Regions from separate parts of the Cutibacterium avidum 44067 genome, predicted to be linked through region 4. Evidence: riboswitches for the same ligand, from Rfam matches in the RefSeq annotation. Region 4 holds a riboswitch; each other region holds the start of a gene.
The links. A riboswitch is a leader RNA that binds a small molecule or an ion and turns the genes downstream of it on or off. The one in region 4 is predicted to bind cobalamin.
Positions count from the first base shown of each region.

Region 1: another riboswitch for cobalamin. It lies ahead of PALO_RS07575 (ABC transporter substrate-binding protein); the one in region 4 lies ahead of PALO_RS00395 (anaerobic ribonucleoside triphosphate reductase).
Region 2: another riboswitch for cobalamin. It lies ahead of PALO_RS04860 (FecCD family ABC transporter permease); the one in region 4 lies ahead of PALO_RS00395 (anaerobic ribonucleoside triphosphate reductase).
Region 3: another riboswitch for cobalamin. It lies ahead of mutA (methylmalonyl-CoA mutase small subunit); the one in region 4 lies ahead of PALO_RS00395 (anaerobic ribonucleoside triphosphate reductase).

Region 1 is NC_021064.1:1,658,370-1,660,566, reverse strand. It holds gene PALO_RS07585 (zinc ribbon domain-containing protein) at 1-25, shown strand, start outside; RNA gene rnpB (RNase P RNA component class A) at 86-467, shown strand; gene PALO_RS07580 (hypothetical protein) at 484-684, shown strand; cobalamin riboswitch at 719-904, shown strand; gene PALO_RS07575 (ABC transporter substrate-binding protein) at 946-1,959, shown strand; gene PALO_RS07570 (FecCD family ABC transporter permease) at 1,956-2,197, shown strand, end outside.
Region 2 is NC_021064.1:1,062,135-1,064,331, reverse strand. It holds gene PALO_RS04865 (hypothetical protein) at 1-437, opposite strand, end outside; cobalamin riboswitch at 991-1,111, shown strand; gene PALO_RS04860 (FecCD family ABC transporter permease) at 1,273-2,197, shown strand, end outside.
Region 3 is NC_021064.1:1,699,143-1,701,339, reverse strand. It holds gene PALO_RS07770 (alpha/beta fold hydrolase) at 1-658, shown strand, start outside; cobalamin riboswitch at 729-980, shown strand; gene mutA (methylmalonyl-CoA mutase small subunit) at 1,061-2,197, shown strand, end outside.
Region 4 is NC_021064.1:78,635-80,831, reverse strand. It holds gene PALO_RS00395 (anaerobic ribonucleoside triphosphate reductase) at 1-1,280, opposite strand, end outside; cobalamin riboswitch at 1,356-1,566, opposite strand; gene PALO_RS00390 (YbhB/YbcL family Raf kinase inhibitor-like protein) at 1,741-2,197, shown strand, end outside.

The DNA of each region.
Region 1 (2,197 bases), 950 kb from region 4:
GGTGCGCACCGAGGAGTCCTTCTGAGAATTGCGCCGTTGCCCGTGTGGCGACGATGCGGCAATGACCGTAGAATCGACGGTCGGACGAGCCATCCGGGTGATCGCGGCAGTCTTGAGCTGTCGAGGAAAGTCCGGGCTCCACAGAGCAGGGTGGTGGGTAACGCCCACCCGGGGTGACCCGCGGGACAGTGCCACAGAAAACAAACTGCCGGCTTTCGGGCCGGTGAGGGTGAAACGGCGGGGTAAGGGCCCACCGCGTCATCGGTGACGGTGACGGCACGGCAAACCCCACTTGGAGCAAGGCCAAGAAGACCGTGAGGTCGCGGACGTGTTCGAGGGCTGCTCGCCCGAGCGTCCGGGTAGGCTGCGCAGCCGAAAGGCTGGAGGATGCCAGCAATGGCGTTCACAGATGGATGATCACCGGCCCTGAGGGGCCACAGAACCCGGCTTACAGGATGGCTCGTCCCTCCTATCATCAGGTCCATGAAGTTCGGAATTCGTACTCCCAGCCTGTCCAGAACCATCTCGGCCAGGACGCGTGGTCGAGTCACGAGGACCGTCAAGCGCACCCTCATCCCCGGTTACGGCCGTAAGGGAATGGGCTGGCTGCGAGATCCACGTCGAGCCGCCTACAACAAGGTTTACCGGAAGACGACGATGCGTTTCGGTGACCTGTTCAAGTGAGGTAACCCCTTGGAGGAAAACATACGAAGGGGATGCTAACATGCTCACGTCAGGTTGCTGGTGACCCCACCAGCGCTGGAATCCGGTGAGAAGCCGGAGCTGACGCGCAGCGGTATGACTGATCTGCCCCGGCGAACGCCACTGGTGCCATGAGCACTGGGAAGGAGCCGGGAACGGAGACGAGGTCGAGCCCGAAGACCACCTGACGCCGTCCTGTCGGTACCCGGTCGCGCACGCCGAACACAGAAAGCTGGCTTCCTCATGCCCGTCACCCCGTCATCCCTTCGCCGCGTCCTCGTGGCATCGGTGGTTCCCGCCGTCCTGCTCGCCGGCTGTGCCGGTGCCCCCAAGGACTCCGCCTCATCGTCGTCCCCCTCGGTCTCAGCGTCGGCTTCTGGTCCGATCACCATCACCAACTGCGGACAGCAGGTCACCCTCGACAAACCAGCCACGAGGGCAGTGACCCTCAATCAGGGAGCCACTGAGGACGTGCTGGCCATCGGCGGTGAGTCCAAGCTCGTCGGCACCGCCTACCTTGACAGTGGGATCCCGGCGAAGTGGAAGAAGGCCTATGACTCGGTCAAGGTGCTCTCCAAGGAGTACCCGTCCAAGGAGACCTTCCTGGCCGCCAAGCCTGATCTGGCGCTGTCCTCGTATTCCAGCGCTTTCACGGACAAGGCCGTCGGCACGCGTGATGAGCTGAAGAAACAGGGAATTGCCACCTACATCAGCCCCTTCGGCTGCCCCAAGGGCACGCCCTCGGCCGAAACCACCTGGGAAAATGTCTGGAAGGAAATGACCGAGGTGGGGACTCTCATCGGCGTCAAGGATGCGGCTGACAAGGCCATTTCCGAGCAGCGCGATGCCCTCAAGGAGGTCACCGGGAACAAGCACGGCACCGGGACGTCGATCGTCTGGTTCGACTCGGGAGACAAGACCCCGTTCATCGGCGCCGGACATGGCGGACCCCAGCTCCTCATGGACGCTGTCGGTGCCAAGAACCTCTTCGCCCATCTCGACGGCGGTTGGGCAGACGGCTCCTGGGAGAAGATCGTCGCATCCAACCCTGACGTCATCGTGGTCGCCGATGCCAGTTGGTCCACGGCGACGTCGAAGATCGACTACATGAGGAAGGACCCCGTCCTCAGCCAGATGAAGGCCGTCAAGGAGAACAAATTCGTCACCGTGCCGTTCTCCCAGAGCACCCCTGGTGCCGAACTCGTGGACGGTGCGAAGACCCTCAATGACGGTCTGGCGAAGATCACCGGCAAGTGAGTCGTCAGCGTAGTTGGCTGATCACCGGCATCCTCGCCATGGCCTTGGTCGGCAGTGTCCTCGTGGTGCTCGGGACCGGGGCGGTACACGTTCCTGTCCATGACGTCGCGAGGGTGGTGGCCCGACGATTCCGCCTCATCGAGGGCGCCGACGTCACCGTTCTCGATGATCAGATCGTGTGGCAGCTGCGGGCTCCGCGCGTCATCGGATCGATGGCCGTCGGCGCTTTGCTGGCGAT
Region 2 (2,197 bases), 980 kb from region 4:
TCACCCGGCTTGAGCTTAACGGGACCGACGGTCTCACCCTCGACCCAGCCATTGGACAGCTTGAGGCCGATGTCAGACTTGGCGGTGGTGTTCCATCCGGAGGGGAGCTTCGCCGCCGAGGTCGCCGAAATGGCGTGGTTGCTCTCAGTTTCGATCGTGCCGGTGTACGGCACGACCTGATCGGTGCGGTTGGTGAACTGGATCGTGCCGTCGCTGAGGTAGCGTCGTCCCGTCTCACCGTAATGCCACTCGGGGTATCCCTGGGCGTGGGCGGAGGCATCCGTGCACGACTCATAGAGGTGCGCGATCGGATAGCCCTGCGGCTTGGGTGGAATGACGGCGTGAGCCGCCGGCACCTGCATCATGGCAGACACTGCGAGGACTGCCGAGGCAGCCGCCGCGAGGACTCTGCGCCCTGGACGTCTCTTCAAGGGCATGGCTTTTTCATACTCCTCACGGATTCGCATCCATAGGAATTGACGTGCTTCACAGAGCCCCTGTGGAAGTCGATGCACGCCCCTGTCAAGGAGAAGATGCACGCCCCTGTCAAGGAGAAGATGCACGCCCCTGTCAAGGAGAATAGGCAACCACCCCGGGAGGATCTGCGATCCAATGCTAGCGACGCGGAGGTTCAATTCGCAAAGGGCGGCGATCTGGAATATCCAGTAATGACGCGGTTGTGAACAGGACATGAACCCGTGATGACGAGCATGTGATCGGACACCGAACTGGGACAATGGCCCCCAGGCAGCAACAAGACCACTGAAACCCGTCGACAGCCTTTGTTTCATCTCGTGGATACATACCGAGTCTGCACGTCGCCTTTCCGGGCCGCCACCACTGCATGACCTCGCCTGTAGACAGTGTACGAGTGAGACATCCGCCACTTCTGGGACATGTCGCTCGGGATGGAGATTTCGATTCTCGGGGCGGGTTCATGAATGAGTGGGACGATTCACCACCTGCGTGGTACGGTGCGTCTCGCCGGTCAGGGAACCTGGTGCGAATCCAGGACTGACGCGCAGCGGTGTGGGTGATGGCTCGCCGCGAGCCCACTGGGTGGAGACACCTGGGAAGGGGACGAGCCGCGCGACCCCGAGCCCGAAAACCTCCCGGCGAATGCAGCCGCCGTACGCCTCGCGAGATGGGCGTCAACCGCCAGGAGTTCCTTTGCCACATGTCCGCCATCGAGACACCCATCCCTGCGCTTCGCCCGGGCAACGGCAACTGTCGGACGGATCGACGTCATCGCGGGCCCACGAGGATCACCGGTTGCCCGCCGGGCCCGTACTGCTGGTCCTGGCGGTTGCCCTCATCCTGAGCGTCGTGCTCTCGCTGGCCTTCGGCACGATCCGGCTGCCCATCGAACAGGCGTGGCACGTCCTGGATGTACACGTGCGCGGAGGCAGCGTCGAGGCCACCGTGGACCAGATCGTGTGGGGGTTGCGACTTCCACGAACGGTGCTGGCCGTCGTCGCCGGGGCCGGACTGTCCGTCGGCGGCGCCGTCATGCAGACCTTGGTACGCAACCCGTTGGCCGATCCCTACATGCTCGGGGTCTCGGCAGGGGCCAGCGTCGGGGCGACAGCCGTCATCACCACGGGAACGCTGGCGGCCTTCGGCGTGTACTCGCTGTACCTGGGTGCCCTTCTCGGTGCCCTCGTCGCGACCGCGGCCGTGTTCGGCATCGCCATGGCCCAGGGAGGTCTGAGCCCCTTGCGGCTCGTCCTCACCGGTGTCGTCATGTCCTCAGCCTTCAGCGCGATGTCGAGCTTCCTGGTCTTCCACAGCAACGACCCGAAATCGGCCCAGTCCGTCCTCTTCTGGCTGTTGGGCAGCGTGGCAGGCGCCTCTTGGCAGACCCTCGTGCCGACGGCGGTGGTGGTCGTCGTCACCCTGCTGTTGCTCATGATTGGATCCAGGTGGCTCGACGCGCTAGCAGCAGGCCCGGAACTCGCCTCCTCGCTCGGGGTTCCGGTCACCGGCCTGAGAGTCGCCCTTTTCATCGTCCAGGCCATCCTCGTGAGCGCGATCGTCGCGGTCTCCGGCGGCATCGGATTCGTGGGCCTCGTCATTCCCCACCTCACCAGGCTCCTCGTGGGACCGCGCCATCGCGTCGTCCTGCCGGTCAGCGCTCTGTTCGGCGCACTCTTCCTCGTGTGGGTCGACGTCCTCTCCCGGGTGGCAAGCCGCCCGC
Region 3 (2,197 bases), 910 kb from region 4:
CAAGCTGGAGGGGAAGCCGTGGTTCCTCGTCGGACACTCGATGGGGTCGTTCCTTGCCCGTGTCCTGGCCGTTCGTCGGGGACGCGAGATGGCCGGCCTGGTCATCATCGGCACCGGCTCCTCCCTGGGGCCGTTGAGCACTGTCGCCACCGGGCTGGCCCAGGCCCAGGTGCTCATGGTGGGGGAGGACTCCCGCAGCCCGCTGCTCAACACGCTGTCCTTTGGGTCCTTCAACCGAGCCTTCCTGCCGGCCCGCACCGACTATGACTGGTTGTCCCGAGACGCTCACGTCGTGGACGCCTACAACGACGACCCGCTGTGCGGTTTCGTCTGCACCGCAGCCTTCTACCGCGAACTCGTCCGACTCATCGAACTCGCCAACTCCACCGAGATCTTCCGAGCGACTCCACCGGCACTGCCCATTTTGCTGATGTCGGGCGCCAAGGACCCGGTGGGGGACTCCGGCAGGGGAGTGCGCCAGGTCGCGCGTCAGTTGCGCGACTCGGGCTCGCGTGAGGTGGACCTCGTTCTCTACCCCGGGGCGCGCCACGAGATCCTCAATGAGGTGAACCGTCGACATGTCCACGCCCACCTGCGCGACTGGATTGATGCCGTCGCTGCCCGGCCCCGGACCTTGCAGGTTCGGAAAGCACGGTGAAAGGCCGCTCACGTTCGTTTCGCACAATCGTGCACATGCACCCCCGCTGCGTGAAGGCGATTGTGCGCAGCCTAGTATCGTAGGTGCTGGTGCCGAGGAATCCCATCCGGGGTTTCAAGGCGGTAAGAGGGAATCCGGTGAAACTCCGGAACTGCCCCGCAGCGGTGAGTGGGAACGACATCACCATCGTCGCCCATCTGGTTCTCGGACCGGGTGGACGTCGATCAAGCACTGGGCTTCGGTCTGGGAAGCGGTGACGTAGGACTCGTCGGCAGACGAGGTGCCCATGAGTCCGAATACCTGCCAGAGCGTGTGGTGCACTCCGCGTGTGCCACAGCGTCCGAGGTCTCGAGGGCCGGCCGAGGTCGTCCAACCATCCACAGCGGAGCAGGAGTCTGACGAATGACTGATCCTGACAACCTCGCATCCAAGCCCGTCGAGGACAGGATGCCCGAGGAGTTGAGCCTGGCCGGGGACTTCCCGAAGGTCACCCACGAACAGTGGGAGGACGCGGTCCTCAAAGTCTTGAACCGGGGTCGCCCCGAGGGCAAGGAACTCAACATCGAGCAGGGAATGAAGCGCCTCGAGCCGACCACGGTCGACGGCATCCAGATCGAGCCGATGTACCGGCGTCAGGATGCCTCCGAGAAGCTCGGCGCTCCGGGCGTACCGCCCTTTACCCGCGGCACGACGATCCGTGACGGCAGCATGGACGCGTGGGACGTCCGAGCCCTTCACGAGGATCCCGACGTCGAGTTCACCAAGAAGGCCGTCATCGCTGACCTCGAGCGTGGCGTGACGTCCCTGTGGCTGCGGGTCGGTGCCGACGCCATCAACCCCGAGGACATTGCCGGCGATCTCAAGGACGTGCTGCTGGACCTGGCCAAGGTCGAGGTCTCCAGCCGCGACGACCAGGAGGCTGCCGCCGAGGCCCTCCTCAAGGTCTACGCCGATTCCAAGATCGAGCCCGACAAACTGTCGTTCAACCTCGGTCTGGACCCGATCGGTTTCGCCGCCCTCAACGGTGGCACCCCGGATCTGTCCGGCATGGGCGAGTGGGTCAGGAAGATCGAGAAGTACAAGAACTCCCGCGCCTTCGTCGTTGACGCCACGATCTACCACAACGCTGGTGCCGGCGACGTGCACGAGCTCGCCTGGGCCATCGCCACCGGCGTCGAGTACATCCGCGCTCTCATGGAGCAGGGACTGACCGCCGAGCAGGCGTTCGACGCCATCAACTTCCGGGTGTCCGCCACCCACGACCAGTTCCTGACCATCTGCCGTCTACGCGCCCTGCGCACCCTGTGGAACCGCGTCGGTGAGGTCTTCGAGGTGCCGGCCGCCAAGCGTGGTGCCCGCCAGGAGGCCGTCACCAGCTGGCGTGAGCTGACCCGTGACGATCCCTACGTCAACATCCTGCGAGGCACCATCTCGACCTTCGGTGCTGCTGTCGGTGGTGCCGAGGCCGTCACGACCCTGCCCTTCGACGCCGCCATCGGCCTGCCGAAGAGCGACTTCTCGCGTCGTATCGCCCGCAAC
Region 4 (2,197 bases):
GCACTCACCCGGCAGGCCAGCCGGAACAGGTCGTGGTTGGGGTCGTCGTCGTCGAGATTGACGCCCTTCTGCACCCGGAAGATCTGGATCGGGAAGATCGCGGTCTCCCCGCCGCCCAGACCGGCCTCGGTGGCCTCCAGCAGGCAGTGCATCACCATCCGCGCCTCCGGGCTGGTGTCGGTGCCGTAATTGATCGACGAGAACGGGGTCTGCGCCCCGGCTCGCGAATTCATGGTGTTGAGATTGGCGATGAGGGCCTCCATCGCCTGGTAGGTCTGACGACGCGTCTCCTCGACAGCCTGGCGACGGACTCTGTCGGCGACCCGGTCGGTGTCGTCGATGAGCCCGGCGAACAGTTCCGCCACCTGCTCCTTCTCATGGGCCAGCGCGGCGCCATCCGGCTCCAGCACCCACCCGGAGGCCGCCTCGCGCACCTCGTCGAGATACTCCTCGTCACCACCGAGGACCTCGAAGGTCCTCGTCAGACCGGTTTGGGCGGCCTTGACGAAGGTCTTGGCGACCCCCGGCGCCATGTCTCGGTCAAAGTTCGGCACCGCCTGGCCACCGTGTTGGTCATTCTGGTTGGACTGGATCGCAATGCAGGCCAGGGCCGCATACGACCCGATCGATTGCGGGGCTCGCAGCACGCCGTGGCCGGTGGAGAAGCCGTGCTCGAAGAGATCGGTGAGGTTGATCTGGCAACAGGTGGTCGTCAGGGTGAGGAAGTCGAGGTCGTGGATGTGGATGTCCCCGTCACGATGGGCGGCGGCATGGGTGGGGTCGAGCACCTCGAGCAGGTTGAACTGCTTGGCCGACTCGGTTCCGTAGCGCAGCATCGACCCCATTGCGGAGTTGCCGTCGACGTTGGCGTTCTCCCGCTTGGCGTCAGCCTCCTCGGCGGAGGCGAAGGTGATCTCGCGCAGGGTGCGCATGAGGGCGGACTGCTGGTCGCGGGCGACGGTGCGACGCTGACGGTAGAGGATGTAGGCCTTGGCGACGTCGTCATGTCCCTGATCCATGAGGGCCTTCTCGACGAGATCCTGGATGGCCTCGACATCAGGGGTGTCCTCACCCATCTCGCTCAGTCGGGAGAGCACCTCGAGGGCGACCTCGGAGGCCAGGAGTTCGGGGGCGTCGATGCCGCAGGCGACGAAGGCCTTGCGGACGGCCTCGACGATCTTCGTCGAGTCGAATCCGATGACCCGCCCGTCCCTCTTGAGGATGGATGCTGGTACTGCTCGCTGCTGGCTGATGGACACCGGATGAAGGGTGGTCGACATGCTCTCTCCTCGAAGCAGCGCACGAGTGGAGCAAGTTCGCCCCGGGTCGTCCCGCGCGCCCGTAGTCGTACCGGGTCGCTGACCCGGGCACTGGCAGGTCTTCGGACTTCAGGGCTTTCCGTCGCCAGACGGGTTCCTACCGAGCGACGCTTCCCAGCCGGATGGCCAGTGCGTGTGTCGCCGTCGTTCCCTGTCACCGCTGCGGGGCAGTTCCGGTTTCCCACCGGATTCCCTCTTTCCTCCCATCACCGCCAGATGTCGAGAAACCCCTACATCTGGTGTTCCGTGATGGAAACCAGCACAAGATGAAGGGTATACGCGTCTCGAAGCATCCGCACACCCGCCCCCTCGTCTCGCCGTGGCGGGCGCGCTCCCCCGCGATCAGAGCCAGTTGCCACGCCCTTCGGATCGCACATCAGGCTGGCATCATGGACACACGCCCAGGGAAAGGACACAACCCATGGAGATCACCAGCACGTCCATCAAGGAAGGCCAGCCGATCGCCCTGGCCTACGCCCACACCGATGCGGGCGGCAAGAACGTCAGCCCGCAGCTGAGCTGGACGCTCGGCCCAGAGGGCACCAAGTCCTACGCGATCACCATCTACGACCCCGACGCCCCCACTGGTTCCGGCTTCTGGCACTGGATCCTCGCCGACATCCCGGCCGACGTCACCTCCCTCGACGAAGGCGGCCCGCTGCCCTCCGGCGTGCGCGAGTGGGCCAACGACTACCAGGAGGACGGCTACTCCGGCGCCTGCCCGCCGCCCGGACCGGCCCACCGCTACATCCACACCGTCCATGCCATGCCGAGCGAGCATCTCGACATTCCTGACGACGCCGCCAACGTCCAGGTCCGCTTCGCCATACACACCAGCGAGCTGGACTCCGCGTCGATCACCGGAACCTTCCAGCAGT